DNA from 3 places in the Cryobacterium sp. W22_MBD10_FK3 genome. Region 2 is predicted to be linked to each of the others. Evidence: predicted binding sites of a transcription regulator. Region 2 holds the regulator's gene; each other region holds the start of a gene.
The links. Region 2 encodes HrcA, which represses chaperone genes, less so after heat shock. Its sites were predicted from a motif close to TTNGCACTCGNNNNNNNCGAGTGCNAA; they were not measured.

Region 1 (10,093 bases), on a different contig from region 2:
GTCCACCGCAGCTGCCCTACGCCTGCCCGCGGCCCGGTACTCCATGGTGCGGCTGGGCATCGGCATCTATGGGCAGTCCCCGTTCGCCGACGAGGATGCTGCCGCGCTGGGCCTCAGCGCCGTCATGACCCTGCGCGCCCGGGTCGCCGCCGTGCGCCGGGTTGCCGCCGGTGCCGGCGTCTCCTACGACTACCTGTGGCGTGCCGCCGACGACACCACCCTGGCCCTGGTGCCGCTGGGCTACGCCGACGGCGTGCCCAGGCAGGCGATGAACGCCGCCAGGGTGGCCATCAACGGCACCCAGTACCCGGTGGTGGGCCGGGTCGCCATGGACCAGTTCCTCGTCGACGTGGGCACAGCCCCCGTGGCTGTCGGCGACGTGGTGGTGCTGTTCGGCGACGCCGCGGCCGGGGTGCCCACCGCGGCCGAATGGGGTGCGGCGGCCGGCACCATCAACTACGACATCATCACGCGGGTGGGCGCCAGGGTGCCCAGGCGCTACCTCGCGGCCGACGCCGCGGAGCAGTAGAGCGATGCGCCGGATCATCGCCGACCCCGAGGCCATGCACACCTTCGGCCAGGAACTGGCCGGGTTGCTGCGCGCCGGCGACCTGATGGTGCTCACCGGGCCGCTCGGTGCGGGCAAGACCACCCTCACCCGCGGCCTCGGCGAGGCCCTGCAGGTGCGCGGCCAGGTCACCAGCCCCACCTTCGTGCTCGCCCGCACGCATCCGAGCACCGCCGGCGGGCCGCCGCTGGTGCACGTGGATGCCTACAGGCTGAGCAGCGCGATGGAACTCGACGACCTCGACATCGACTTCGCCCGGTCGATCGTGGTGGTGGAGTGGGGCCGCGGCCTGCTCGACGGGATCACCGAATCGTGGCTGGACGTGGAAATCGAGCGGCCCGTCGGCGCCTCCGAGGCCCGGCCAGGCACCGAGGCGGATGCCGATGACGCCGTCGCCCTGGACCTCGCCGAACCGCGCACCGTCACGGTGACCGGCTACGGGCCGCGCTGGCAGGATGGTCTGGGCCTCGCGGACGACGGCCTCCGCCCCGGCCCGGATAGCCCGGTCTCGGCATGACCGGCTCCGCCCCGACGGGCTCCCGGCCGACCGGCGCCTGGTACTGGATCGCCCTCGTCTTCACCGGCCTGCTCGGCGGCCTGCTCTCCGGCGTGTTCGGCGTCGGCGGCGGCATCGTCATGGTTCCCCTGCTCATCTCGCTGGCCCGGATGGACCAGCGCCGGGCCGCCACGACCTCGCTCGCCGCCATCGTGCCCACCTCCATCGTCGGGTCGCTCACCTACCTCGCCAACGGTCATATCGACCTCGTCGCCGGCGCGATCATCGCGGCCGGCGCCGTGGTCGGCTCGGTGATCGGCACCAACCTGCTGCGCCGCATCCCCCTGTTCTGGCTGCGCTGGCTGTTCATCGCGCTGCTGGTCGTGGTGGCCGTGCGCATGGTGCTGGTGGAGCCCGAACGCGGCGCCACCCTCGAGCTGAACTGGATCGTGGTGCTCGGCTACCTCGCCCTGGGGCTGGCGATGGGCGTGGCGTCCGGCCTCTTCGGCATCGGCGGGGGAGTGATCGCGGTGCCCGCCCTCGTGGCGGTGTTCGGTGTGAGCGACCTCATCGCCAAGGGCACCTCGCTGCTGGTCCTGGTGCCCACGAGCATCGTCGGCACGGCCGCGAACGCCCGCGCCCGGCTCGTCGACCTGCCGGCCGGCCTCGTCGTGGGAGTGGCCGCCACGATCGCCGCCGTGCCCGGGGTGGCCCTGGCCCTGCTGATCCCGCCGCGGTTGTCGAGCATCCTCTTCGCCGTGCTGCTGCTCCTGGCCGCCACCCAGCTCACCATCCGGGCCCTGCGCACCCCGCGCCCCTGACGCCTGGCGCCCGCCGGCGCGAGCCAACTGTTGCCCGTATGGACAATTGCGCCCGGTGTGCCGGCACCAATTGTCCGCTTCGGCACCAGTTGCGGGTAGCACTGGCCAGCGTCGGCCAGCCCGGCCAGCCCGGCGCAACGCGGGCACCGGACCCCGGCGGCGGCGGATGCCCGGGCCTGGGCCGAATAGGCTGGACAGGTGCTCCTCGCCATCGATACCTCCGCCGGCACCAGCGTCGCCGTCGTCGACCTGACCCAGGGCGTGATCGCTGAACGCGGCGTCGCCGACACCATGCGGCACGCCGAGGTGGTCGGCCGCCTCATCCAGGAGTGCCTCACCGAGGCCGGCATCCAGGTCTCCGCGCTCTCCGGCGTCGTCGGCGGCATGGGTCCCGGCCCGTTCACCGGCCTCCGGGTCGGCATCGCCGCGGCCCGGGTCTTCGCGCTGGGCATCGACCGGCCCCTCGTGCCCGTGATCAGCCACGACGCCATCGCCTACGGTCACTACCGCACCGGCCACACCGGCCCCCTGCTCGTGGTCACCGACGCCCGCCGCCGCGAGGTCTACTGGTCGGCCTACAGCGGGGCGGATGCCGCCGGGCTGCCGGTGCGCATCGGCGCCCCGGCCCTGGCCAAGCCGGCCGAACTGCTCGAGGCCGACTTCGTGCACGCCGGCCTGCCCCGCCTGGATGCCGCGACCATCTCGGCCGGCGACCTGGGCATGGTCGCCGAGCTCGGCTTCGCGGCCGGACGCCCGAATGTGTCGGACGAGGCGCTCTACCTGCGCTCGCCCGACGTCACGGTGTCCACAACCGGCCCCAAGCGGGTGAGCTGATGACCTGGCAGCTGCGCCGCGCCACCGCCGCCGACGTCGACAAGATCATGGCCCTGGAAACCTCCATCTTCGAAAACGACGCCTGGTCGACCGAGATGATGACCCGGGACGTCACCGACCCCGGCTGCTACTACCTGGTCGCGTTCCCGCCGGATTCCCCGGAGCACATCGTCGGCTATGCAGGCCTGCAGGCCGCGCAACGCTCGCCGGAGAGCGACATCCAGACCATCGCCGTCGTGAAGGAAGCCCGCGGCCGTGGCCTGGGCCGGGTGCTCATGCTGAGCCTCCTCACCGAGGCCCGCAAACGCGGCGCCCGGGAGGCCTTCCTCGAGGTGCGCGCCGACAACCCCGGCGCCCAGCACCTCTACCGCTCGCTCGGCTTCGAAGACCTCGGCGTGCGCCGCGGTTACTACCAACCAGACAACGTGGATGCGATCGTGATGCGCCTGCCCATTCCGCCCGCCGAGATGCAGTTCACGGATGCCGCCGCCCCGATCGCCGCGCTCGCCCAACCCGCCGAACCCGCAGCGCCATCCGCCGCATCCGCCGAGCCGGCGCCCGCTGCCCCGGCCCGCCCGCTCAACCGCAGCAACCCGCTGGTGCTCGGCATCGAAACGTCCTGCGACGAGACCGGCATCGGCATCGTGCGCGGCACCACCCTGCTGTCCAACACCATCGCCTCGTCGATGGACGAACACGCCCGCTACGGCGGCGTCGTGCCCGAGGTGGCCGCGCGCGCCCACCTCGAGGAAATGGTTCCGGCCATCCGCGCTGCCGTCGCCGAAGCCGGTATCCGGCTGGACGAGATCGACGCCATCGCCGTCACCAGCGGCCCCGGCCTCGCCGGCGCGCTCATGGTGGGCGTCGGCGCGGCCAAATCCCTGGCGATCGCGCTGGACGTGCCGATCTACGCCGTCAACCACCTCGTCGGCCACGTCGGCGCCGACCTGCTGCGCGGCGAGGGGGTCACGACGGATGCTCCGCTGGAGTATCCGACCATCGCCCTGCTGGTCTCGGGCGGGCACACCTCGCTGCTGCTGGTGCGCGACCTCGTCTCCGACGTGGAACTGCTCGGCGAAACCATCGACGACGCCGCCGGCGAAGCGTTCGACAAGGTGGCCAGAGTGCTCGGCCTGCCCTACCCCGGCGGCCCGCAGATCGACAGGGTCGCCGCCACCGGCAGTCCCACCGCCATCCGGTTCCCCCGCGGGCTCAGCCACCAGAAAGACGTGGCCAAGCACCGTTACGACTTCTCCTTCTCCGGCCTCAAGACGTCGGTGGCGCGCTGGGTGGAGCAGAAGCGGGACGCCGGCGAGACCGTGCCGATCAACGACGTCGCGGCGAGCTTCCGCGAGGCCGTCGTCGACGTGCTGCTCACCAAGGCTGTCGCCGCCTGTACCGACCTCGGCGTGCCCAGGCTGCTGCTCGGCGGCGGCGTCATCGCCAATGCCCGGCTGCGCCAGGTGGCCCAGGAACGCACGGATGCGGCCGGCATCGCGCTGCGGATCCCGCCGCTGTCGCTCTGCACCGACAACGGCGCCATGATCGCCGCGCTCGGTGCGCAACTGATCATGGCGGGGAAGGCCCCATCCACCCTCGATTTCGGTGCGGATTCAACCCTCCCGGTCTCACTCATCCAAGCCTGAAACCGCATCTCACCATACGTTTCTCGCGTGGAGGCGTTACTGTGGCCGTGGGGGTTCTTCAGCCGTGCCAGCACGTTGACACCCCCACAGCGCGGGTGCCACTATGGCACCCATCGCACCCAGCACCGTTGCGTTCCCTGCGCTGCACCCATGTGAAGGAGTCTCCACAAAATGACCGACCCGAACCAGGCCCCCGCGAACCAGCCGGACTCGAACGAGCCCACCCCGCCGCCGGCCTACACCCCGCCCGCTCCGCCGGCCTACGGTGCCGCGCCCGCCGCCCCGGCCTACGGTGCCGCACCCGCCGCTCCGCAGGCGTATTCGCCGCAGGGCTACGGTCAGCAGGCCGCAGGCGACAAGTGGAACGTTCTCGCGATCATCTCCCTGGTCAGCGCATTCTTTGTATCGCTCGCCGCGGTGATCTGTGGTCACATCGCGCTCAACCAGATCAAGCGCACCGGCGAAAAGGGCCGCGGACTCGCCATCGCGGGCCTCGTCCTCGGCTACCTCGGCCTGATCAGCGGCATCATTTTCATCGTCGTCGTCGTGCTCGTGACCATTGCGGGCATCAACGACGGTAGCTACAGCACGTACTAAAGCTCGGCGCACCGCGCTTAGCGGCCGACCGGCCCGGCCTCATCGCCGGGCCGGCCGGAGCTCCCCGGGTGACGACCACCAGGCGTTCACAGGAAAGGAATGACCCGTCATGACTGATCCCAACACCCCGCACCCCGAGGTGCCCCAGGTGCCCGACGTGCCCCAGGTGCCCGACGTGCCCCAGGTTCCCGACTTTCCGCCGTCCGACAAGGCCGGCGATCCTCCCGAGCGTGCCGGCGGCCCCGGCCCCGACGCCGAACCGAGCGCACCGGCCGCCTATCCGGCCAGCCCGGGTGCCCAGCCGACACCGCCGCCCGCCTACGGCCCGCCGGCCACGCCGGCGCCGTACGGTTCGCCGCCGCCCGGCTATTCCCCGCCCGCACCCGGCTATGGAACCCCGCCGCCATCCGGCAGTCCCGCGCCCGGCTACTACGCGGGCCAGCCCGGGATGCCGTCCGCCACGAAACAGCCCATCCTGAGCATCCTGTCGATGGTCGCCGGCATCATCGGCATCCTCGGCTCGCCGATCGCGTTCTTCCCCATCTTCGGCGGCATCCTCGCGGTCATCCTGCCGGCGGCCGGTGTCGTGCTCGGCTTCATTGCCCGCACCAAGGAACCCAACGGCAAGGGCTTCTGGCTGACGGGCATCATCACGGGCTTCGCAGGCGTCGCCCTGGCGCTGTTGAGTATCCTGCTCTGGGCGCTGGTGTTCGCGAGCGTTCCGATGAACAATTACAACTACTGAGCCCAGCCGCGGCTGTTGCATCGGCTGCATGACCCAGCCGAGTCGAGAAACGAGTCACACCCATGCCGCAGTCCGGGCAGCCCGACACTCGGGCCGAGCGGGAGCAACCGCGCCCGCCCACCGCGGTGCCGGCGCAGTCGCGAGCCCAGGCCCGCGCCGCAGAGGCTGAGGCCGCGCAGCGCGCCGCCGCCGGGGATCCGCCGCACCTGACCCGGCCGCCCGTCGCCGGCGAACTCGCCTACGAGTCCACCATCACCGCGCCCACCGAGTGGGTGCCGTACGTGTACACCACGGCCGAGATCCAAACCCACGCCGCCCGCCGCGGGCTCAGTGTGGCCGCAGCGGTCTGCGGCATGCTCGGGGTGCTGGCCGGCATTTTCGTGATCTGGGGCGTTCCGCTCAGCGTCGCTGCCGTGGTGCTCGCGCTGGTCGCCAGGTTCGTCGAGCACCGCACCGGCGGTCTGTGGATCGTGGGCCTGGTCAGTGGGCTGGTGGGCATCCTGATGGGTGTGCTCTGGTTCGTCGTGATCACCCAGATGGTGCCCGCCTACTACGGCTGAGCCAGCCATCCAGCCGCCCGTCGCGCCGTGCCGGTCAGACCCGTTCCACCAGCAACGCCACCTTGTGGCCGGCCGCGCGAGTCAGTACCAGCGTGCCGGACTCCGGCCCCTTCAACTTCAACCGGGTGCGCAGGGTCGCCGGGTCCACGTCCACGCCGCGCTTCTTGATCTCCAAGGTGCCGATCTTGCGGTCGGCCAGCGCCAGGCGCAGCTTCTTCTCGTCGGTGGGCAGCACCTCGAGCACCCTGAACGCCGTGGCGAAAGGGGTACGGGTCAGGGTCGGGCTGGTCAGGTAGGCCAGCCCCTCGCTGAGCATCGCCGCGTCCATCGATCGGGCCAGGTCACCGATCAACCGGGCTCGGATGATGGCGCCGTCGGGTTCGTACACGTAGCTGCCGAGCTCGCCGACGCCGACATCCTCGCTGTCGGCCGGCGCGGTCAGCTCAGCAACCCCATCCTTGGTCAGCAACAGGGCCGCCCGGCGGATGCCCGGCCGCGCGAGAGCGCCGAACCACAGGCCCATCTCCACCAGCTTGCCGTCCACCGACACCCACTGGGCCTCGGCGGTGTCGGGGATTTGGTCGCGGTCGTGGCCCGGACCGAGCTTGACGCCCACCGGCATCCGCTCGCTCAGGGCGTACACGTCGTCGAGGTTGGGGGAGTAGTCCTCGGCACGGGTCAGTCGGCTGGTGTTGCCGTGCCCGGCGGTGCGCCGGGCGGGGTCGAACCAGAGCGCGTCGAACTCGGTGGGGTCGATGTCGGCGGCGTCGGCACAGCGCACCGAGGAGGTCGGGAACGGGGCGAGGTTGAAGCTGGCGACGGTGGCGGTGACCTCGTCGATGTCGATCGCGGTCACGGTCAGCTCCAGCGCGGCCATCGCCATGGCGTCCCCGCCGATGCCGCAGCCCACGTCGGCGACCCGGGTGAGCCCGCCCTCAACGAACCGGCCGGCGTGCAGCGCCGCGACGCGCAGCCGGGTGGCCTGTTCCAGGCCGGCCTCGGTGAACAGCATCCGGCTGGCGAAGTCACCGAACTTCGACACGGCCTTGGCCCGCAGCCGGGACTGGTAGAGCACCGCGTTCACGAGGGCGGGGGAGTGCCCGGCCTTGCGCAGGGCGCTGACCGTGCGAACGACGTCGGCGCCCGCTTCGTAAACGGGCAGGGAGTCCAGCAGGCGCAGGCCTTCGGGTGAGAGCAGCTCAACGAGCTCGGCGCGATCCATCCCGCAAACCTATCAACCCAAACGGGGACACAGCCCGGGTGCTCTGGCACTCACATTGCGTGAGTGCCAGTTGCGCCCTAAACTCGACTTAGCACTCTCGCTGTGAGTCTGCTAACTACGTCTTAGCTAAGAAAGAGGTCAACCGTGTCGGTCTCCATCAAGCCGCTCGAAGATCGCATCGTCATCAAGCAGGTGGATGCAGAACAGACCACCGCTTCCGGACTTGTGATCCCGGACACCGCCAAAGAGAAGCCCCAGGAGGGCGAAGTTGTCGCCGTCGGCCCCGGCCGCATTGACGACAACGGCAACCGCATCCCGCTCGACGTCGCCGTCGGCGACAAGGTGATCTACTCCAAGTACGGTGGAACCGAGGTCAAGTTCGGTGGCGAGGACCTCCTCGTTCTGTCGGCTCGCGACGTTCTCGCGGTCGTCGTTCGCTAGTCACACCCCATATCGTTGAATCCCGGATGGCCTCGGCCATCCGGGATTTTTCGCGTCCAGAGGGGGTTCCCGTGCACCAACCGTCCACCACGTCCATGGGTGGCCCATTTTCGCTAGTGGTGAGCACCCCGGCACTAGCAAATTCGGGCCAGTCACGGCAGGGTCGGCAGCTCTCGTGACCGACACCGACGGTGGCCGGATGCGCCCGGCGCGCAGTTCCGCGAACACCGGCCTGATCTTCGCCGTCTCCGCTTACGGCATGTGGGGGATCCTCCCGCTCTACTTCCTCTTCCTCGCCCCTACCGGCGCGTTCGAGATCGTGGCCTGGCGGGTGCTCTTCTCCCTGGTCTTCTGCGGCGTGCTGATCGCCTCCACCCGGGCCTGGCGGCCTCTGGTGGCTGCGCTGCGGTCGCCCCGAATCGTGTGGACGATGGGGCTCGCCGGTGTACTGATCTACATCAACTGGCAGACCTTCATCCTCGGCACCCTGAGCGGCCACGTCGTCGAAACCGCCCTCGGGTACTTCATCAACCCGATCATCACCGTGCTGCTCGGTGTGTTCGTGCTGCACGAACGGCTGCGCACAGCGCAGTGGGTGGCGGTGCTGATCAGCTTCATCGCCGTGATCGTGCTCAGCGTCGGGTACGGCACGGTGCCGTGGATCTCGCTGATTCTGGCGTTCTCCTTCGGCCTCTACGGCCTGATCAAGAAACGGGTCGGCGGACACCTGGATGCCCTCACCGGGCTGACCCTGGAGACGATGTGGCTCGCCCCCATCGCGATCATCCAGCTCGTGGTCGTGGCGCTCATCTCCGGGCTGACCTTCGGCACCGTCTCGCCGGTGCACACGATCGCGCTGATCGGCTCCGGTGTGCTCACCGCCATCCCGCTGCTGTTCTTCGCGGCCGCGTCCCGGCGGTTGCCGTTGACCACCCTGGGGCTGGTGCAGTACCTCGCGCCGGTGTTGCAGTTCCTCGCCGGCGTAGTGATCTTGCACGAGCCGATGCCGCCGGAGCGCTGGTTCGGGTTCGGGCTGGTCTGGCTGGCACTGATCGTGCTGACCGTTGACATGATCGTGGCCGGCCGCGCACAGCGCCGTTCGCTGCCCGACCTCGTTTAGCCGCTGCCCGTCCACGCGGCGAGCCGAAGATTACGGTTTCTTACGCCCGCGAACTGACCGTGCCACGGGGTGCCCGCCGGGGTTCCGCTGAACGATTGGGGAGAGCATCCTGATCAGCGCACCGTTCGTAACGATTTGGTCGCGTTACACGGCTGTAACACAGCCGTCTTGTTTGGCGTCGTTCTGATGAATAGCTTTACAGCACGGCAACGATCGTTTGCCAGCCTTTCTCTCGATTCCCCTTACCCTAGGAGCAACATGAGCGTATTCGCGAAGGCCTCGGCCTCCCGCTCGGCCCGCGCCGCAGTCACCGGTTTCGCCATCTTCGGCGTCAGCGCACTTCTGCTCACCGGATGCAGCACGGATGCAGCCGAACCGGCCGAATCCGATGCACCGGCAGCGTCCAGCAGTGAGGCCAATCCGGTCGAGGCCGGCGAACGTGCCCTCGACCTCAAGGTCGGCACGATCCTGCCCCAGAGTGGTGGACTCGCCTTCCTCGGCCCGCCCGAAGAAGCCGGCGTCAACCTGGCCATCGAAGAGGTCAACGCTGCCGGTCTCGGCATCGACATCGAAGCCATCCTCCGCGACTCGGGCGACACCACCACCGACACCGCCACGGTTTCGGTGACTGACCTGCTCTCGCAGGATGTCTCGGCGATCGTCGGAGCGGCATCCTCGGGTGTCTCCAAGACCGTCATCGACCAGATCACCGGTGCCGGCGTCGTGCAGTTCTCCCCGGCCAACACCTCGGCGGACTTCACGGACTACGAAGACAACAACCTCTTCTGGCGCACCGCGCCGTCCGACATCCTGCAGGGTGAAGTCCTGGGCAACCTGATCGCCGAAGACGGCAACAGCACCCTGGGCCTGATCGTGCTGAACGACGCCTACGGAACCGGCCTGGCCGAGTACACCACCGAGGCGTTCGAGGCTGCCGGCGGCGAGGTCGTCGCAAGCGCGAGCTTCAACGAAGGCGACGCCAACTTCTCGGCTCAGATCGCTGAAGTCACCGCGGCCAACCCCGACGCGATCGCCCTGATCAC
Region 2 (10,093 bases):
GGCTAGAGGGCGTTGACCGACTTGGCGATAGCGGACTTCTTGTTCGCTGCCTGGTTCTGGTGGATGACGCCCTTGCTGACGGCCTTGTCGAGCTTCTTGGAAGCCACGGCGAGGGCGGCGACAGCCTTGTCCTTGTCGCCGGCGGCGATCGCGGAGCGCGTGGTACGGATGGCCGTCTTGAACTCGCTCTTGACCGCCTTGTTGCGCTCCTGCGACTTCTTGTTCGTGAGGATCCGCTTGATCTGCGACTTGATATTTGCCACGTTTTATACGCTTTCGTTAGGTTCTTGTTCGGATGGGCCGCCCGGTGATAGAGGGCACCGTGCGGCGAAAATCGTGTGGGGTGGGACCCAACACGCAAGCCAACAGGCAACGATACCAGTTATCGGCCCGGATGGTTGACCGGATCGGGGGTGCTCTGGCCCAGATCGGCCTCGATCTCCTCGATGATCTGTCTGAGCACAGTATCAAACCCGTGCGGTCGGTGCAGGCTGACCAGATGTCCGGCTCCGGGGATCGTCAGGAGGGTGCCCCGCCTGGCCGCCAGGAGGAACCGTTTCTGGTGCAGGCGGAAATGGTCGTACGCTCCGTTGACCAGCCACACCCTGCCGGGAAACGCCCGCAGGTCGGCCAGCGGGGTCAGTGTGCCGGTCGCCCGGAGACCCGCGTCCATGACGTCGAGGGCGACACCGCCGGCGAGAACGTCCCCGACGCCGGCGGGCGGCAGCATCCGCTTGACCAGGAAGGTGTGCAACCAGAGCCCGCGGTCGGGCATCCGGTGAATGAGACCGGCCAGGCGCCGATACCCGCGCAGTCCCGGTCCGGTCGGCTCGAACGACGACCCGGCCGCAACCAGGCCAAGGACCCGGTCCGGGTGCCTGGCCGCATACGCGATGGCGAAGTATCCACCGAGCGACAGGCCGACCAGGAGCACAGGACCACCGAGCGCGTCCACCCCGGCGTCGATGACCGCGAGCGCCGTGTCGACGGTGAACGGTTGGCCCAGGCGGGTACCGTGTCCGGGCAGGTCAACGGCCAACACCGGGTGTCCCGCGGCCGCCAACCACTCCACCTGGTGCCGCCACATGCTGGCCGAGGTGCGGATGCCGTGCACGAGCAGCACCGGCACCGGCGAGCCGGCCGTGGGCATCAGGCGCCCCTGATGGTGCCGGACGCGCGGGCGCTGGCGACGGCGGAGGTGCGTGAGCCGACGCCGAGCTTGCCGAAGATGTGCACGAGGTGCGACTTCACCGTCGCCTCGCTGAGGAACAGGTCCTGGCCGATCTGGCGGTTGGAGCGGCCCGCCGCCACGAGTCCGAGCACCTCGACCTCCCGGGGAGACAACCGGCCCTCCGACACACGGGAGCGGCCGGCCAGCCGGGTCACGATGGCCGGGGCGAGAGCGCTCTGTCCCGCCGCCGCCGCCCGGACCGCCGCAACGAGCTCGGCCGGCGGGGCGTCCTTGAGCAGGTAGCCGCTCGCGCCCGCCTCGATGGCGCCGAGGATGTCGGCGTCGGTGTCGTAGTTGGTCAGGATCAGCACGTGCGGTGCTCCCGGAGCCGACCGCACCCGCCTGGTAGCTTCCGCTCCCTGCATCGAACCGCCGAATTGCAGGTCCATCAGCACGACGTCCACCCGGCCGCCGGCGGCCAGGGCGACGGCGTCCTCCGCGGTGCCGGCCTCCAGCTCGACAACCAGGTCGGGTTCGGCGCCGAGCAGGGCGCGGAGGCCGGCCCGCACCACGGGGTGGTCGTCGGCCAGGAGCACCCGGATCATGCCTGGACCTCGCGAATCGGGAACCTGACCGCGACGGCGGTGCCCTGGCCTGGCGCGGACTCCAAAACGAAGGTGCCCCCGAGTTGTTCCACCCGCTGCCGAATGGCGACGAGGCCGAACGAGTCCGGGCGCTCGGCCGCGGCCTCCGACACCGTGAAGCCGCGGCCGTCGTCGACGATGTCCAGGGCCACCTCGTCGGTCATGTAGCTCAGGGTCACCTCGGCGCGGCCGGCGCCGGCGTGCTGGGCGACGTTCGCGAGCGATCCCTGCGCGATGCGCAACAGAGTCGTCTCCAGCGGCATCGGCAGCACGGTCGGGTCGCCGGTCACGTGCAGGCTGACCCTGGTGGCCACCACGGTGCCGACCGCGGACCTGCCCGCCCCTCCGCCCGCCGCGGTGCGTTCGGCGGACGCGGCGAGCCTGGCGAGGGCGCCGGGCAGGCTCTGGGTCTCCAGCGCCGGCGGGGTGAGTTCGCGGATGAATCGGCGGGTCTCCGCCAGGTTGGCCGCCGCCGTGTCCCTGGCCAGGCGCAGGTGGTCCAGCGCCGCGGGGTCGCTCACCCGGCTCTCGGCGGCGTGCAACAGCATCTGGATGCTCGACAGGCCCTGCGCCACGGTGTCGTGGATCTCCCTGGCCAGCCGCTCGCGTTCGGCGAGGGTGCCCGCATCCCGTGCCGCGGCCGCCAGCTCGGAGCGGGTGGTCAGGAGATCTTCGATCAGGTGCTGCCGTTCGGCGGCCTCGCGCAATAGCGCCCGGTACCCCAACCCGACGGCCACCGCCACGGCCGCGCCGACAAGCGGGCCCAGGGTGGCGCCGAGGGCGAGGCCCACGTGGAGGCTCATCGACCAGATCGTCAACAGCACGCTCAGCATCACCAACGGGATGCCGGCGCGCAACGGGAGCACGTGCAATTGCAGGAAGAACAGCGGGAAGACTATGAACGCGGCATCAGGCGCCAACAGGGTGAGCGCGAGCCACTCCACCAGCAGCAGGGTCATCCACACCGTCACCAGCCAGGCCGACGGCCGGCGCCGGGCCAGCACGCTGCCGCCGGCGTAACTGGCGACAAAAAGGAGGGACAGCAGCACTACGACCCCGGTGTCCGGACCTGCACCCAGCAGGGCGCGCACGATGACGAGTCCGGTCAGCGCGACGATCAAGAGGTGCAGTCCGATGCGCAGCCCCGAGAACACCGGAGTCAGGGCCGAGTCCGGAAGCCCGTCGCCGATCCTGGCGGGCGGCATGGGATCCCGGCGGGCGGGTTGGGTGCGCAGGGCGATGGTGGACATGGTGCGCCCAGCCTAATCAGGCCAGCCGACAGCGTCATCAGTCGAATGGATGACCGCCCGCCAGCCCGGCGGGTCACCCCGACACCGCAGGGCATGGGAGAATTGGCCTCATCATGTCACCGAGAGCTCTCAAGGCGCTGGAACCGGCCGCCACCGCCCCCGCGTTCATCCGTAACTTCTGCATCATCGCGCACATCGACCACGGCAAGTCCACGCTGGCCGACCGGATGCTGCAGATCACCGGCGTCGTCGACGACCGCTCCATGCGAGCCCAGTACCTGGACCGCATGGACATCGAGCGCGAACGCGGCATCACCATCAAGAGCCAGGCGGTGCGGATGCCCTGGGAGATGGACGGCCAGACCTACGCGCTGAACATGATCGACACTCCCGGCCACGTCGACTTCACCTACGAGGTCTCCCGCAGCCTCGCCGCCTGCGAGGGCGCCATCCTGCTCGTCGACGCCGCCCAGGGCATCGAAGCCCAGACACTGGCGAACCTGTACCTGGCGTTGGAGAACGATCTCACGATCATCCCGGTGCTCAACAAGATCGACCTGCCGGCCGCCGACCCCGACAAGTACGCCAAGGAACTGGCCAGCCTGATCGGCGGCAGCCCCGACGACGTGCTGCGGGTCTCCGGCAAGACCGGCGTCGGCGTGTCCGAGCTGCTCGACCGCGCCACCTCGCTGATCCCGGCGCCGGTCGGCGACCCCAATGCTCCGGCCCGCGCCATGATCTTCGACTCGGTCTACGACAGCTACCGCGGCGTCGTCACCTACGTGCGCATGATCGACGGGCAGCTGAGCCCCCGCGAGAAGATCCAGATGATGTCGACCCGCGCCACCCACGACATCCTCGAGATCGGCGTCACCAGCCCCGAACCCACGCCCAGCAAGGGCCTGGGCGTCGGCGAGGTGGGCTACCTGATCACCGGCGTGAAGGACGTGCGCCAGTCCAAGGTCGGCGACACCGTGACCACCGCCATGAAGCCGGCCACCGTCGCCCTGCCCGGATACACCGAGCCCAAGCCCATGGTGTTCTCCGGCCTGTACCCCATCGACGGCAGCGACTACCCGGCCCTCCGCGAAGCCCTCGACAAACTCAAACTCTCGGATGCGTCACTCGTCTACGAACCCGAAACCTCCGTGGCCCTCGGCTTCGGCTTCCGCTGCGGCTTCCTGGGTCTCCTGCACCTGGAAATCATCACCGAGCGGATCGACCGGGAATTCAACCTCGACCTGATCACCACCGCGCCCAGCGTGATCTACGAGGTCACCACCGACGACAAGAAGACCGTCACTGTCACCAACCCGAGCGAGTTCCCCAACGGCAAGATCGCCGTCGTGGAGGAGCCCATCGTCAAGGCCGCGATCCTCGCCCCCAAGGACTACGTCGGCGTGATCATGGAACTCTGCCAGGGCCGGCGCGGCACCCTGCTCGGCATGGAGTACCTGGGCGAGGACCGGGTCGAGATCCGTTACACCATGCCGCTGGGCGAGATCGTGTTCGACTTCTTCGACCAGCTCAAGAGCAAGACCGCCGGCTACGCGTCGCTGGACTACGAGCCGATCGGCTCCCAGGAGGCCGACCTGGTCAAGGTCGACATCCTGCTGCAGGGCGAACAGGTCGACGCCTTCAGTGCCATCGTGCACCGCGACAAGGCCTACGACTACGGCGTGCTGATGACCGGCCGGCTGCGGAAGCTCATTCCGCGCCAGCAGTTCGACGTGCCCATCCAGGCCGCCATCGGCGCCCGGATCATCGCCCGCGAGTCCATCAGCGCCATCCGCAAGGACGTGCTGGCCAAGTGCTACGGCGGTGACATCTCCCGTAAGCGCAAACTGCTCGAGAAGCAGAAGGAAGGTAAGAAGCGCATGAAGATGGTCGGTCGGGTCGAGGTTCCGCAGGAGGCCTTCATCGCCGCTCTCTCCGGCGACGAGCCGGCCAAGAAGGAAAAGAAGTAACACCGATGCGCCGCTCGACCTTCACCGACGCCGCCGTGACCTACGCCGCCATCGGCGGCACCCTCGCGCCCGACCTGATGCGCTACCCGCCCAAGGGGCACCGCCCGCTCGAGCGCACTGTGCGCCTGGGTAGCGGGGAGGAGCGTTTCAGGGTCGCCACGACAGCGCTGATGACCTGGGGCGTGCAACGCGGCTCGGGTATCGACGTCACCGACCTCGATGCCGGTACCGGCGTGCAGTACACCGGCATCGTCTTCACCGACGAGGGAACGCCGGCGCCCAACCAGGAGCACCCGGTGAACGAGGCGACCTTCGCCGAGGACGGCACCCCGTTCATCAGCAACGGCATGACCGCGGTCCTGAAAATCCCGAACGGTCCGTTCACCGTCGCGGCGCCGGTGCGTGTCGTCTACGTCATCGACGAGGTCGACAAGATCGGCTTCGCCTACGGCACCATGCGCGGGCACCCGCAGAACGGCGAGGAGTGTTTCATCGTCGACCGGCGCGCCGACGACTCCGTCTGGCTCACCATCCGCTCGTTCTCGCGCCCCAGCGCCTGGTATTACCGACTGGCCTGGCCCATCCTGCGCTTCCAGCAGGAGCGCTACACCCGCAAGTACCTGCTCGCCCTGCACCCCGTCGGAATGGGCTGATGGCCGGACCGCACCCGGTCGGTGATCCCGCACCGTTGGACGGCCTGATCCCGGCATCGGCCGCCAACGGCGCCGCAGAACGCGACTTCGGCGTGTACCTGCACGTGCCCTTCTGCAAGGTGCGCTGCGGCTATTGCGACTTCAACACCTACACCGCCACCGAACTGCGCGGCGTGAAGCAGAGCGACTACGCCAGCCAGGCGGTGCTCGAGGTCGAGTCCGCCGCCCGCATCCTGGCCGAGTCCGGTGTGCCGGCGCGGCCGGCCGCCACGGTCTTCTTCGGCGGCGGCACGCCCACGCTGCTGCCCGCAGAGCACCTGGTGCGCATGCTGCACTCCGTGCGCGACACCTTCGACATCGTCCCCGGCGCCGAGATCACCACCGAGGCCAACCCGGACTCCGTCGACCTGGCCTACCTGCGCCAGCTCAAGCAGGCCGGTTTCACCCGGGTGTCCTTCGGCATGCAGTCCGCCGTGCCGCGGGTGCTGGCCACCCTGGAGCGCACGCACGACCCCGAACGGGTTCCGCTCGTCGTGGCCTGGGCGCGCGAGGCCGGCCTGGACGTGAGCCTCGACCTGATCTACGGCACGCCGGGGGAGACCATCGGGGACTGGCGGGCCAGCCTCGACGCCGCCATCGGCCAGCAGCCCGACCACATCAGCGCGTACTCGCTGATCGTGGAAGACGGCACCAAGCTGGCCAGGCAGATCCGCCGCGGCGAGCTCGTGCAGCCCGACGAAGACCTGCAGGCCGACTTCTACGAACTCGCGGATGCGCGCCTGGCCGAGGCCGGCTACAGCTGGTACGAGGTCAGCAACTGGTCGCGCGGCCCCGAGCACCGCTCGAAGCACAACCTGTCGTACTGGCGGAGCGAGGACTGGTGGGGCGTCGGCCCCGGAGCGCACAGCCACATCGGCGGTGTGCGCTGGTGGAACGTCAAGCACCCGGCCGCGTATGCGGACCGGATTCTGGCCGGCCACTCACCGGCTGCCGGCCGGGAGACCCTGGATTCCGCCACCCGGGAGACCGAGCGGGTGCTGTTGTTGACCAGGATCCGCGAGGGCATCCCGGTTTCGACTCTCTCACCGCTCGGCCGCCGCGAGGTGGCCGGCCTGATCAACGATCAGTTGATCGACGGCCGGGCCGCCATCGCCGGGAACATCGAACTGACCCTGACGGGCCGGCTGCTCGCCGACGCCGTTGTTCGTCGGCTCCTCACGGACTGACCGGCCGGGCAGACGCCCGGTCGAGGGCTAGCTGAGGAACTTGATCGTGAGCGGGTAGGAGTACCACTCGCCCTTGTTCGCGGCGACGGCGGCGATGATGCTGAAGACGATGTTCAGGATGCCGGCGGCGGCCAGGATCAGGACGCCGATGCCGATGACGGTGAGGATTCCGCCGACGAAGTACGCGATGGCAATGGTGATCTGGAAGTTCAGGGCTGTCGCGGAGTGCGCACGGATGAACGGGCCACGATCCTTCAGCACGATGTAGCCGATCAGGGCGGGCAGGAAGCTGAAGATGATGCCGCCGATGTGGATCAAGGTTGCCCAGAGCTTTTCGTCGGCGGGGCTCAGCTGGCTCGGCGCCTGGTACGGGGTGGCGGGGGGAGGCGTGGCCTCTGACATTGGATCTCCTTTATGGACTCCGGCGGTCAGGCCGGCGGGTGACGGGTGTGACTGTCACCAGAGTAGCGCCGGTGCGCTCATCCGGCCGCGTCCAAACTAGCTGATCAGGCGGAGGGAGAACGGGTAACGGTACGGCTTGCCGTCCTTGGCGCTGAGATAGCCCATCACCGAGAAGATCGCCCCGATCAACCACAGCACCCAGGTCAGCGAGGAGAGCACCGACAGCAGGCCGAAGGTGAGCAACGCCAGGATCGTGGTGGCCAGGTTGATGGCGACGTAACCGATGAGCAGCGTCAGCTGGAAATTCAGTGCCTCCTTGCCCTCACCGTTGGTGAACGACCCGCGGTCCTTGAAGACCAGCCAGATGATCAGGGCGGGCGGAAACGAGAGAATGCCGCCCAGGTGGGCGAGGGACGCCCACAGGCGGTCCTGTTCGGGGGAGAGCGGTGCTCCCGCCGCCGGCGTGCTCGATGGTTCCTGTCTCGGGGGATAGCTCATGGGAATGCCCTTCGTTGAACCGGTGCAGCGGACGCCACTCCCACGCTAGTGCCCTAAATCGTGCGGGAGCAATGGGTATCCCCACCACCCGCGATATGATTAGCAGTCAAACAACGAGAGTGCCAGTGAACTGCCGGCACACCGGGTATGAGGAAGGCGGACGATCATGGTGTCAGATCGCAGCCTCGAGGTGCTCCGCGTCATCGTTCAGGACTACGTCGCCTCCCGCGAACCCGTCGGCTCGAAGTCCATCGTTGACAGGCACGCTTTTGGGGTCTCTGCCGCCACGATCCGCAATGACATGGCCCTTCTCGAAGAAGAAGAGCTGATCGTCGCCCCGCACACGTCGTCGGGCCGCATTCCCACCGACAAGGGCTACAGGTTGTTCGTCGACCACCTCGCCGACCTCCGCCCGCTCACCGTCGCTCAACGGCAGGCCATCGAGGTGTTCCTCGGCCAGTCCGCCGACCTGGACGAAGTCCTCGCCCGCAGCGTGCGACTGCTGTCGCAGCTCACCCACCAGGTGGCCCTGGTGCAGTACCCGTCGCTATCCCGCGCCACGGTGCGCCACATCGAACTCGTGCCACTGAGCGACACCCGGGTGCTTTCGGTTCTGATCACCGATTCCGGGCGCGTCGAACAGCGGGTCGTCGAACTGTCCCGCTCGCTCGACGAAGCCGCGCTGGCCGAACTCCGCTCCCGGCTGAACGCCGTCGTGGGCGGACTGGGCATGAGCGAGGCCGCCACGGCCCTCACCGGCCCGACGGGCCTCGGCCCGCCGGAGTTCCAGGACCTGATCGACCTGATCACCGGCACCCTGCGGGACCAGGTCGGCGCCAACCGGCAGGACCGGCTGGTCATGGCGGGTGCCGCGAACCTGGTGCGCACCGAAGACGACTTCAGCGGCAGCATCTACCCCGTGCTCGAGGCCATCGAGGAACAGGTGGTGCTCTTGCGCCTGTTCGGCGAGATGGCCACTGACCAGCACGGCGTGTCGGTGAGCATCGGTCGCGAGAATGCGCCGTTCGGCCTCGGCGAGACGTCCGTGCTCACCAGCGGCTACACCTCCAGGGGCGACGCGGCCCGCCTGGGTGTGCTCGGCCCCACCCGCATGGATTACTCCAACAACATGGCGGCCGTCCGGGCCGTCGCCCGGTATCTCTCGCGCCTCCTCGGCGAGAATTAGCCGCCCCACACACCTCACCGGCACGAATCCATACCCCCAAGACCGCACGCACAACCCCAAGGAGAGCCAGCTTTGGCTGACCACTACGAAGCACTCGGCGTCGCCCGCGACGCCAGCACCGACGAAATCAAGAAGGCGTACCGCAAGCTCGCCCGCCAGTTGCACCCCGACGTGAACCCGGGCGCGGAGGCGTCCGAACGGTTCAAATCCGTCACGCACGCCTACGACGTGCTCTCTGATCCCAAGCAGCGCCAGAACTACGACCGCGGCGGCTCGGGCAGCCCGGGCCAGGGCGGCGGCTTCGACGCCGGCAACTTCGGCGACATCTTCGAGACCTTCTTCGGCGGCGGCGGCGGCGGCAGCCGCGGGCCCAGGTCCCGGCGCGAGCGCGGCCAGGATGCCCTCATCCGCGTCGAGCTCGACCTCGACGAGGTCATCTTCGGTACCCACCGCGACATCGAGGTGGACACCGCCATCGTCTGCGCCACCTGCTCAGGCACCTGCTGCCAGCCCGGCACCTCACCGGTCACCTGCGACATCTGCCACGGCACCGGCAGCATCCAGCGCGCCGTGCGTTCGCTGCTCGGCAACGTCATGACCTCCAGCCCGTGCGGGTCCTGCCGGGGTTACGGCACCATCATCGCCACCCCCTGCGTCACCTGCCAGGGACAGGGCCGCGTGCGGGCCCGCCGCACCGTTCCGGTCGACATCCCCGCCGGCGTCGACACCGGACTTCGCCTGCAGATGCCCGGCAGTGGCGAGGCCGGCCCGGCCGGAGGACCGAATGGCGACCTGTACCTCGAAATGAAGGTGCGCCACCACGACGTCTTCAGCCGCGACGGCGACGACCTGCTCTGCACCCTCGAGGTGCCCATGACCGACGCGATCCTGGGCGCCACGGCCACGGTGAAGGCTCTCGACGGTGACATCGAGGTGGAGCTGCGCCCCGGCGTGCAGGCCGGCGAGATCCTCACGGTCAAGGACCGCGGCGTGACCAGGCTCCGCGGCAACGGCCGCGGCGACCTGCGGGTGGGCGTGCAGGTTCTCACCCCCACCAAGCTCGACCACAAGGAGCGGGAACTGATCGAGGCGTTCG
Region 3 (10,093 bases), on a different contig from region 2:
ATGGCAACGCGCACGATGTTCGCGCCGGTTGCCTCGTCGCCGACGAGGTCAAGGATTGCCTTGCTCTCGAATGCGGTCTTGCCGGCCTGGATGAGTGCAACGCCACCACCGGCGACGATGCCCTCTTCGACGGCTGCCTTCGCGTTACGAACGGCGTCCTCGATGCGGTGCTTGCGCTCCTTGAGCTCAACCTCCGTCGCGGCGCCGGCCTTGATGACGGCAACGCCACCGGCGAGCTTGGCGAGACGCTCCTGGAGCTTCTCACGGTCGTAGTCGGAGTCGGTGTTCTCGATCTCGTTGCGGATCTGCTGAACGCGACCGGCGATGGCCTCGGCGTCGCCGGCACCCTCGACAATGGTGGTCTCGTCCTTGGTGATGACGACCTTGCGGGCGTTACCGAGCAGGTCGAGGGTGACGTTCTCAAGCTTGAGTCCGACCTCCTCGGAGATGACCTGGCCACCGGTGAGGATGGCGATGTCCTGCAGCTGCGCCTTGCGACGGTCACCGAAGCCGGGAGCCTTGACGGCAACCGACTTGAAGATGCCACGGATCTTGTTCACGACGAGCGTGGCCAGGGCCTCACCGTCGACGTCCTCGGCAATGATGAGCAGCTGCTTGCCGCTCTGGATGACCTTGTCGACGATCGGCAGCAGGTCCTTGATGTTGGAGACCTTGGAGTTGACGATCAGGATGTAGGGGTCTTCGAAGACCGCTTCCTGACGGTCGGGGTCGGTGACGAAGTATGCCGACAGGAAGCCCTTGTCGAAACGCATGCCCTCGGTGAGCTCCAGCTCGGTGCCGAAGGTGTTCGACTCCTCGACGGTGACAACACCTTCCTTGCCGACCTTGTCGATGGCCTCGGCGATGATCGCGCCGATTTCGGCGTCGCCGGCCGAGATGGAGGCCGTGGCCGCGATCTCTTCCTTGGTCTCGATCTCCTTGGCGCTGGAGATGAGCTCCGCGATGACCGCGGCGGTGGCCTTCTCGATACCGCGCTTGAGGCTGATCGGGTCGGCGCCGGCTGCGACGTTGCGCAGGCCTTCGCGAACCAGGGCCTGAGCCAGAACGGTGGCGGTGGTGGTGCCGTCGCCCGCGACGTCGTCAGTCTTCTTGGCGACCTCCTTGACGAGCTCCGCACCGATCTTCTCGTACGGGTCGTCGAGCTCGATCTCCTTGGCGATGGACACGCCGTCGTTGGTGATCGTGGGGGCGCCCCACTTCTTCTCCAGCACGACGTTGCGTCCGCGCGGGCCGAGGGTCACCTTGACCGTGTCAGCGAGGATGTTGAGGCCGCGCTCAAGGCCGCGACGGGCCTCTTCATTGAAAGCAATGATCTTTGCCATATGTGTTTCTCGTCCCTCCCGGACGTTACCAAAACGATGATGGGTTAGCACTCCAAAGCACAGAGTGCTAGACCGATTCTGGCACTCTGGGGTCGAGAGTGCAAGTGAACGGTGCCGGCCGGGCCGGGTGCCGCACCTGTTACGGCACCAGCTCCACACTGCCGTCGTCGGTGGGGACCAGTTCGATCCAGGTGTTACCGGGCGCCAGGTCGATCGTGGCCCCGGCGGCATCGGCGAGCCGGATCGGCGCGGCCGCGGCGTCCTTGAACCAGGTCGCCGGCACCGTCGATCCGTTGGCGGACACCCAGGCCTGGCCCGAACCGATCAGGACGGTGCGGGGCACGTCGCTACCGCGGTCCACCTCGACCCGCAGCACCACGACGTTCGTGGCCCTCAGCTGGGTTCCGGAGGTATCGAGGTCGGCGATGCCGTCCTGGCTGCGCAGGTAGGCCTGGGCAGCCGGGTCCCAGTGCCAGGCGCGCCCGCCGGACTCGGAGAAGCTGGCCACGATCGCGGCGGTCGGGGTGCCGGCCAGGGTCGCCGTAGCCCCTGCAGCGGTGTCGGCATAGTCGAACTGGTCACGAGGCGGGGCGACGTCGGAGTGCAGCTCGACGACGTCGGCCGCCGAGAGCACCACGTTGTGCGGCGCCTCCCTGTCGTCGGCGCGCACGAACAGGCCCGTGGCGTCTTCGTCGAAAAGCACGTTCAGCATCGGTGCGGCCTTCATGGCGTCGACGAACTGAGGTTGGCCGCCCGAGTACGCCACGACGCCGCCGAACGAGCTCAGGATTTCAGGGTCCATCGGGCGGATGGACCGCACGGGACCGACCGCATCCGGCACGTCGGAGTGCCAGATGGCGGCGTAGCGGGTGAAGCCGCCCTCGACCAGCTCTTCGAAGACCAGGTCGGCGCGCTCGAGGCCGATCTGCGGCCGAGCGGCGGGGTGGTTGTCGATCTTCACAGCCAGCGACGGGCGCTCCGCGGCGTCGGCGTCCACCGGAGTCCCCCGCAGCGGCGCGAGCCCGGACCGCGGCGTCAGGCTCGCGGATGCTGTCGGCTCGGGCAGCGGTGCGGAGCAACCGATCAGCCCCAGCCCCAGCCCGGCGGTGATGCACACCGCGGCCGACAGCCGGAGGGGCAGTCGGGATCGTCGGGGAGAAAGAGGGGGCATCCGAAACGCAGTCACGCCACACACCCTAGTTGCGCCTGGTATGTCTGCCTGGCGAGAAGGGTGGTGACGTGACTGCCGATCGGTGGTCGATCGGTGATCGATCGACGATGGTGTTGCTGTCAGCCGGTTGGGCTGTCAGCTGTTCGACGCGTGGTAGCTAGGCCGGGCGTACCGACTCGGCCTGCGGGCCCTTGGCTCCGGTACCGAGTTCGAAGATGACGTGCTGGCCTTCTTCGAGAACCTTGTAGCCGTGCATGTCGATAGCGGAGTAGTGAACGAAGACGTCCTGTCCTCCTCCATCGACAGTGATGAAGCCGAAACCCTTTTCAGCGTTGAACCATTTGACGGTTCCGTTCGCCATGTGAAACTCCCCTAATGCAGTGTTGTATTTCGGCACTCACCCGTTGGTGTTACCGGGCCTGGCGCAGAAACTGCGTCCACCGTCCGTTGAAGAGCGCTCTCAGGGTGAGAGCGCTTCGCCGGAAAGTGAGCGACCACTGCAGACACTAGTGACGGCAGCGAAGTTCAAAAGGGGGTTGACTGCAAGCGCCAATCCCAGTAGGCGGCGCGATCGCGTGGCGAGGTCAGCCGGCGGGCATCACGTAGTCGGCGCCCACGACGACCGTCAAGGTGGCGTCAGAGCCGGCGAAGTCTTCAGAGAGCAACACCGCAGAACCGGGCAGAAGGGCCGCCACACCCCGCGCAGCACCCTCCAGGGTGGGATCCGCGTAATACACGGTCGTCGTAGCGAAGTCCTCGGTGTCGGCGTCGCTGGTGCTTCCGACTGTCCACCCACCATCGGTGAGCACCTCGCCCACCGACCGCGCCACGCCTGTCGTGGGCGTGCCGTTGAGAACCGTGACCCTCGCATTGGGGTCGGTCGTCGGCTCCGCGGTGGGCACCGGCTCGGCCGTCGGCTCGGCAACGGGCGTCTCGGCCTCCACACCGGGGATGGTGAAATTCAGCCGGTTGTTCAACACCGACAGGCCCACTGCGCCCACTCCCACGAGCAGGGCGGTCGCGGCCAGCGCCCACCAGAACGCAACCCACCGTCGCCCCTTCTTGGCGGGTGCGCGATGCGCCCCCACCCGCTCGAGCTTGTGCGGAAGATGATCGAAGCGGTCTTTCGGGTACGAAGTGGGCATTGTCTGTCTAGTTCGTTCCTCGTTTGGCTGAACACACTGCAGGGGGCTCCTACTCGATGGGGCGGATGGCTCGGGCCGATCGCGCCTGCGACCGCGCGTCGCGCATCCGCTGCAGTCGTTTGACCAGCATGGGATCGTGAGCGAGGGCGAGCGGGGAGTCGATCAGGGCACCCAACAATTGATAGTAGCGGGCGGCCGACAGACCGAATTCAGAGCGGATGGCCTGCTCTTTCGCGCCGGGATGCGACCACCAACGCCGCTCGAACGCCAGCAGCTGCACGTCGTGCGTGCCGAGTCCCAGAGCTTGCCCTGCACCCCGGTCGCTCTCGTGCTCGCTGGTCGCCATACGCGTCATCCTATTTGGCCTGGACTGGGTTTTCGCTGACCGGGCCCGCCTGTCGCGGACGCGACCGGCCCGATACCGTCGAGGGTGGGAATCGGCTGGGGAATGGCCCGGCACACCGCTGACGGGAATTCCCCGGGCCCCGGCCGAGTTTACGCTGGAGGCAGTTCTCTGCCGAGACTGGATTGAAAGGACGCACCATGGACTACGAGGTCACCAAGTCTGACGCCGAATGGAAGGCTGAACTCACCCCAGAGCAGTACGAAGTGCTCCGCGGTGCGGCCACCGAACGCGCCTGGACCGGAGAACTCCTCGATGAGGGCCGGTCGGGCATCTACACCTGCGGAGCGTGCAACGCCGAGCTGTTCAAGAGCGGCACCAAGTTCGATTCCGGCTGCGGCTGGCCGAGCTTTTACGAGTCGGTGCGCCCCGAGGCCGTCGAGCTCCTCGAGGACCGGTCACTCGGCGTCGTGCGCACCGAGGTGCGTTGTGCTGCCTGCGGATCGCACCTGGGCCACGTCTTCGACGACGGCTTCGGCACCCCCACCGGCGACCGCTACTGCATGAACTCGATCTCGCTCAACTTCACCCCCGTCGACTAGGCCGGGTTTCCTCCGGCCCAACTGTTGCCCGACCGGACAACTGCACCCGGCACACCGGGCGCACTTGTCCGAATTGGGCACAGTTGGGTCGCTGTCGGGAGCAGACCACAAGGCGAGCGAGCGGGCTAGCGGTGTGAGGCTGACCAGCCGGGTCTGACTCCCGGCGCCTGTCAGCCGTCGCGCAGTAGACGCAACCGTTCCAGAGCCTTCGGGCCCATGCCGTGCAGCCGCCCAAGTGTGTCGAGGTCGGTCGAGCGCAGGTCCGCAAGGGTCAGGATGCCCGCGGCCAGCAGCGCTCGGCGCGCCGGGGCCGGAATGCCCTGCGCCGCCCAGAGCGCTCCATCCGCAGTCGCGCCCGCATCGCCATCCGCGACCGCGCTCGCGTCGTGTTCCGCATCCTCTGCCATCTCCCCAACCTAGGTCTGCGGTTTCGCCTTGGCAACTGTTGCCCAAACGGACAACTGCACCCGGCACACCGGGCGCACTTGTCCGGAACGGCGACAGTTGGGGCGGGGCGAGCGGCGCTCAGGCGAACGCGTTCACACCGGTCAGCTCGGCGGAGAGCGCCCAGAGCCTGGCCGCATCCGCCCGATCGATGGCGTGCGGGTTCACCCCGGCCACCCGGGCGGTGGCACTATCCGGCACGGTGGGTTCGGCGATGTCGCAGTCCTCGCAGTAGACCCCGCCCAGTCCGGCCAGCATCGGCGAGGTGGCCGCCCAGGTTGAGGTCGCCGCGCCCTGCTCTGGCGACTTGAACAGCGAATTCACCGTGCCGTCTGCAGTCATCCAGCCCGCGGCGATCATCTCCTCCCGCGGCAGGTGCCGCTGCAGCTCGGTCATGATGCCGCCCGGGTGCACGGCAAACGCGCGCACGCCGTGGTCGGCGCCGAGGGCATCCAGGTGCACGGCGAAGAGGCTGTTGGCGGTCTTCGCCTGCCCGTAGGCCTGCCACTTGTCGTAGCCGGTCGTGAATTGCGGGTCGTCGAAACGGATGCCGCTGAGCTTGTGGCCGGTCGACGAGAGGGCCACGACCCGGGCGCCGCCCTCGGCCGAGAGCGCGGGCCGGAGCAGGTTCGTGAGCACGTAGTGACCGAGGTGATTGGTGGCGAACTGGGACTCCCAGCGGTCACCGACCCTGCTCTCGGGAGCGGCCATGATCGCGGCGTTGTTGATCAGGATGTCCAGGCTCCGTCCGGTGGCCACGAACCGTTCGGCGAAGGCTCGCACGCTCACCAGGTCGGCCAGGTCGAGGGTGTCGACCTCCACGGCGTTCAGGCCACGGGCGTCCAGGGCGGCCCAGGCCGCCTCGGGGCGCCGGGCCGGCACGATCACCTGGGCGCCGGCAGCGACGAGTGCGGCGACGGTCTCGATGCCGAGGCCGGAGTACCCGCCGGTGACGATGGCCGTGCGGCCGGTCAGGTCGATGCCGTTGAGCACTTCGGTTGCCGTGCTGCGCGCGCCGAAGCCTGTGTTCAGTGCGTGCTGGGGTGTTGTTGTCATCATTCAAGCGTACGCTCGGCGCAGTCGACCGGTGGCCGTGGATCAGAAGGCGAGCGCCGTGATGATCACGAGCAGCGGAAGCCCGGCCTCGGCGATTCCGCTTTTCCAGAGCCGCCGGTCGGTGATGACCAGGACCGGCCCCATGATCACGTGCAGGGCGCACACAGCGAAGATCAACGTGCTCCCGACGGTCTGGTCAATGGGCAGCAGGATCACCCCGATGATGCAGGCGAGGCCGACGAGGATGTTCTCGACCCCCACGTTCACCACCCACAGCCGCACAGGCTTCATCTCATCCGGCTTGATCAGGAACATTCCGTAGAACCGCGGGTTCCGGTAGAAGAAGGCCTCGAGGGTGCCCACCCCGATCAGGGTCAGACCCTGCAGGATGGCGAGAACCTGGGCCACAGCGTTCATGCGGCCAACATATACGCGGCCCGTCGTTCCTGCCAACGCCCGAAACCGGGCTGGCTAGACTCTCGGTGTGCGGCCAGCTCGGCCGTTTTCGGGGGGACCTTGATGCTCAGCAATTTGACCGGTTGGCACGCGCTCATCATTGTGGGCGTGCTCGGTGCCATGGCCCTGGTGGCCGCGGCGATCGTGCTCCTGGTCGTGCGGTTGGACCGTGGGCCACGGTCGGGCGGCAGCGCTGACCGGCTGGCGCAGCTGGATCAGATGCGAGCGCAGGGTCTGGTGACCGAGGCTGAATACGCGGCCAAGCGCCAGGAGATCATCGGGCGGCTCTGACGCTCAGAGCGCGCCGAGACCGACCCTGTCGCCCGGCCCGATTTCGCGCACGACGCGGGCGGGGTTGCCGGCGGCGATGACGCCCTTCGGCACGTCCTTGGTGACCACTGAGCCGGCGCCGATGATGCTGCCCGCACCGATCGTCACGCCAGGGCAGACCACGACGTTGCCGCCCAACCAGACGTCGTCCTCGATGGTGACCGGCGAGACCCGTTCGTAGCCGGCCCGGCGTTCCTCAATGTCGATTGCGTGGCTGGGCGTGTAGAGGCGTGCGCTTGGCCCGACCAGGACGTTGGCACCGATGATGATCTCGCCGCCGCCCAGGGCGAGGAAATCGGCGTTGATGAACGTGTTGGCGCCCACGTGCAACCTGGATCCGTAGTCCAGGTACAGCGGCGGCCGGAAGTCGGCTCCTTCACCCACGCTGCCCAGCATTTCGGTGAAGAGGGCGTGCGCCGCGGGCTGGTCGTCATCGTAGAGCGCGGTGATCTGGCGGCAGGTGCGCTGGGTGCTCGTCGTCAGCTCGGCCAGCTCGGGACCGGAGCGATACCGGTACCACTCCCCCGCCACCATCTTGTCGAATTCGGATCGAGCGGGTTGCTGGGGTGTTTTGTTGTCTGTAACCACAAAACCTAGCGTAGTCGGTTCCGGGGTCGATGAGCGTCAGCGCCCCGACGGGGTCACTGCTCGGCCGCGAGCCGACGGCGCTCGGCCAGCTCCGCCTCGATCCGGCGGATGCGCGCCTGGTCGGCGTGGAAATCGATCTCACGGTCGAGGTCGGCGAGTTCCTCCTCGGTGGTCCGCACCCGCCGCTCGGCCTGGGCCCCAGGCCCCTGGCGGGGCGCGGTCCACTGCTGCGGAGCCGCGAAGCGTGCCCGTTCGGCCGGAGCCGGGTATTCGCGTCCGATCGCGAACCAGAGGATGCTGCCGATCATCGGCAGAAAGACCACCAGAAGCACCCAGACCACCTTGGGCAGGTGCTTCACCTGGCCGTCCTGCCGGGTGATGATGTCCACGAGGGCGCCGATGATGAGCACCAGGAGCACGGCAGAGAACAGCGCATACATGGCGGTCAGCTTAGTGAAAGCGCTATTCGCAAGGCCACCCCCCCGTTGGCGGCTCACTGGAGGGCCTTGCGCTGACGATTCGGCCGGGCCAGCGTGGGCTGGGACTCCGGCACGCCCGCGCCAGACCGAGGAGGCCCGCGACATGAACGCGAACCCCGATCCGCCGGCGCCGCAGACGTCGGCCCCCGACCCGCTGGCGGTGATCCGCTCTCGTGGCTACCTCCGGATCCTCCTGCTCGCGGGGCTCATCGGGGTACCGGTTTCCATCGCCGCCTACGGATTCCTGGCGCTGGTCGACTGGTTGCAGGAGTACCTGTACACCAGCTTGCCCGGCGCCCTGGGATTCGACGGTGCACCGCTCTGGTGGCCGTTCCCCCTTTTGGCGCTGTCCGGGCTGCTGGTGGCGCTGTCCATTCAGCGGCTGCCGGGCACCAGCGGGCACTCGCCGTCGGAGGGATTCAAGACGGGAGGGGTCCCCCGGCCCCGCGACCTGCCCGGCGTGGCCCTCGCCGCACTGGCCACCCTGTCCCTGGGCGCCGTGCTCGGCCCGGAGGCACCGCTGATCGCCCTAGGGGGCGGCCTGGGCGCGCTGGCGATACTCCTGATCAAGAAGGATTCACCGCCGTCTGCCGTCGCCGTGATCGCCTCAGCGGGCAGTTTCGCGGCCGTGAGCACCCTGCTCGGGTCGCCACTGCTCGGCGCGTTCCTGTTGATGGAGGCGTCGGGGTTGGGCGGCGCGATGCTCGGGGTGGGCCTGCTCCCGGGCCTGCTCGCCGCCGGCATCGGCTCCCTGGTCTTTGTCGGCCTGGATTCCTGGACCGGGCTGGGCACGTTCTCCCTCGCCATCCCCGACCTGCCCGCGTTTTCCACCCCCACCGTGGCCATGTTCCTCTGGGCACTCGGTATCGGGATGGTCAGCCCCCTGCTGGCCTGGGGCATCCGGGCGCTCGCGCTGATCGTGCGGCCCGTCGTGCACCGGCATCGGTTGGTCATCTCCCCCGTGCTCGGTCTGGCGATCGCGGGCCTGGCGGTGTTGTTCGCGCAGGTCACCGGTGAGGACACCGCCGAGATTCTGTTCTCCGGCCAGTCGGCCCTGCCGTCGCTCATCACCGACGGCGGCGCCTGGCCGCTCGGCGCGCTGTTGTTGTTGATCCTGTGCAAGTCGCTCGCCTACGGCCTGTCGCTCAGCGCCTTCCGCGGCGGACCTGTGTTCCCGGCGATGTTCATCGGCGCCGCCCTGGGAATCGCGGCCTCGCACCTGCCCGGGATGGAGTTGGTGCCGGCGGTGGGCGTGGGCATCGGCGCGATGTGCGCGTCGATGTTGCGCCTGCCCCTTACCAGCGTGCTCCTGGCCACCGTGCTGCTCACCAGCGACGCCTACGCCGTGATGCCCCTGGTGATCGTCGCGGTGGTGGTGGCGCATGTGGTCACCGGCCGGCTGCCCGAGGCGCCTGGCCGGCGGTTGAGCGGCGTGCTCCCCCACGCAACGGCGTCGGCGGGGTGACCGTGCCCGGGGTCAGTGTGCGGTGTCCCAGAACCCCGCGTGCACGTCGGCGGCCTCGGCGATCAGCGCGGGCCCGGCGACGATGACGGTTCGGCCGCCCCGCGCGAAGACCTCCCGGCAGGGCAGGTCCAGGGTCGGTTCCCCGCCTTGCTCGGGCACCATCGCGCGCAGGACATGCTCCGGCAGCGCGTAGGCGACCCGGCCGATTCCGGCCCAATAGATGGCGCCGGCGCACATGGCGCACGGTTCCGCGCTCGTGTAGAGGGTGCTCGAACGGAGGTCCTCCCCGCTCAGCCGGGCGCCGGCGAGGCGCACCACGTTCGTCTCGGCGTGCCCGGTCGGGTCCCGGTCGGTCACCACACTGTTCAGGCCCTCGATGACCCGACCGCCGCCGGTCACCAGAATGGCGCCGAACGGATGGTTCCCACTGGCGCGCGCCCGTCGCGCGACCTCGATGGCCCCGGCGAGGTGCATCTCGTCGGTGGCCGTGATGAGCGTCAAGTCAGCCATGATGCCGCTTCCGTCGATCCGTCAGCCCAGTTGCCGACTGAATCCACGCTGCCGGTCGGCGCCGCCGGTGTCAATCCGCGGTCGGAGGCTCGTCGTCAGTTCGACAAAAAACCCCTACATCCCGGGCGGGAGTAGGGGCGTGAGGGCCGGCCACGGGACTT

Region 1: groES (co-chaperone GroES) is a predicted target of HrcA. The motif match lies at 7,533-7,559, and genes of this name have one in related genera.
Region 3: groL (chaperonin GroEL) is a predicted target of HrcA. The motif match lies at 1,388-1,414, and genes of this name have one in related genera.

Annotation. Positions count from the first base shown of each region.
Region 1 is NZ_JBGQOH010000004.1:81,451-91,543, reverse strand. It holds gene alr (alanine racemase) at 1-529, shown strand, start outside; gene tsaE (tRNA (adenosine(37)-N6)-threonylcarbamoyltransferase complex ATPase subunit type 1 TsaE) at 534-1,085, shown strand; gene ACEN2M_RS06295 (sulfite exporter TauE/SafE family protein) at 1,082-1,885, shown strand; gene tsaB (tRNA (adenosine(37)-N6)-threonylcarbamoyltransferase complex dimerization subunit type 1 TsaB) at 2,084-2,719, shown strand; partial or broken gene rimI (ribosomal protein S18-alanine N-acetyltransferase) at 2,719-3,150, shown strand; gene tsaD (tRNA (adenosine(37)-N6)-threonylcarbamoyltransferase complex transferase subunit TsaD) at 3,316-4,365, shown strand; gene ACEN2M_RS06275 (DUF4190 domain-containing protein) at 4,537-4,962, shown strand; gene ACEN2M_RS06270 (DUF4190 domain-containing protein) at 5,072-5,707, shown strand; gene ACEN2M_RS06265 (hypothetical protein) at 5,770-6,267, shown strand; gene ACEN2M_RS06260 (class I SAM-dependent methyltransferase) at 6,302-7,489, opposite strand; gene groES (co-chaperone GroES) at 7,634-7,930, shown strand; gene rarD (EamA family transporter RarD) at 8,130-9,050, shown strand; gene ACEN2M_RS06245 (ABC transporter substrate-binding protein) at 9,309-10,093, shown strand, end outside.
Region 2 is NZ_JBGQOH010000001.1:25,801-35,893, forward strand. It holds gene rpsT (30S ribosomal protein S20) at 3-263, opposite strand; gene ACEN2M_RS00110 (alpha/beta fold hydrolase) at 383-1,150, opposite strand; gene ACEN2M_RS00115 (response regulator) at 1,150-1,776, opposite strand; gene ACEN2M_RS00120 (sensor histidine kinase) at 1,773-3,065, opposite strand; gene lepA (translation elongation factor 4) at 3,179-5,032, shown strand; gene ACEN2M_RS00130 (DUF1990 family protein) at 5,038-5,685, shown strand; gene hemW (radical SAM family heme chaperone HemW) at 5,685-6,911, shown strand; gene ACEN2M_RS00140 (DUF4870 domain-containing protein) at 6,939-7,313, opposite strand; gene ACEN2M_RS00145 (DUF4870 domain-containing protein) at 7,410-7,811, opposite strand; gene hrcA (heat-inducible transcriptional repressor HrcA) at 7,978-8,997, shown strand; gene dnaJ (molecular chaperone DnaJ) at 9,070-10,093, shown strand, end outside.
Region 3 is NZ_JBGQOH010000024.1:18,624-28,716, forward strand. It holds gene groL (chaperonin GroEL) at 1-1,343, opposite strand, end outside; gene ACEN2M_RS16580 (DUF3048 domain-containing protein) at 1,483-2,529, opposite strand; gene ACEN2M_RS16585 (cold-shock protein) at 2,672-2,875, opposite strand; gene ACEN2M_RS16590 (LytR C-terminal domain-containing protein) at 3,099-3,659, opposite strand; gene ACEN2M_RS16595 (DUF3263 domain-containing protein) at 3,709-4,005, opposite strand; gene msrB (peptide-methionine (R)-S-oxide reductase MsrB) at 4,203-4,604, shown strand; gene ACEN2M_RS16605 (helix-hairpin-helix domain-containing protein) at 4,775-5,011, opposite strand; gene ACEN2M_RS16610 (SDR family NAD(P)-dependent oxidoreductase) at 5,130-6,104, opposite strand; gene ACEN2M_RS16615 (DUF1304 family protein) at 6,147-6,521, opposite strand; gene ACEN2M_RS16620 (SHOCT domain-containing protein) at 6,624-6,851, shown strand; gene ACEN2M_RS16625 (sugar O-acetyltransferase) at 6,855-7,478, opposite strand; gene ACEN2M_RS16630 (PLDc N-terminal domain-containing protein) at 7,532-7,918, opposite strand; gene ACEN2M_RS16635 (chloride channel protein) at 8,061-9,422, shown strand; gene ACEN2M_RS16640 (nucleoside deaminase) at 9,435-9,932, opposite strand; tRNA gene ACEN2M_RS16645 (tRNA-Thr) at 10,077-10,093, opposite strand, start outside.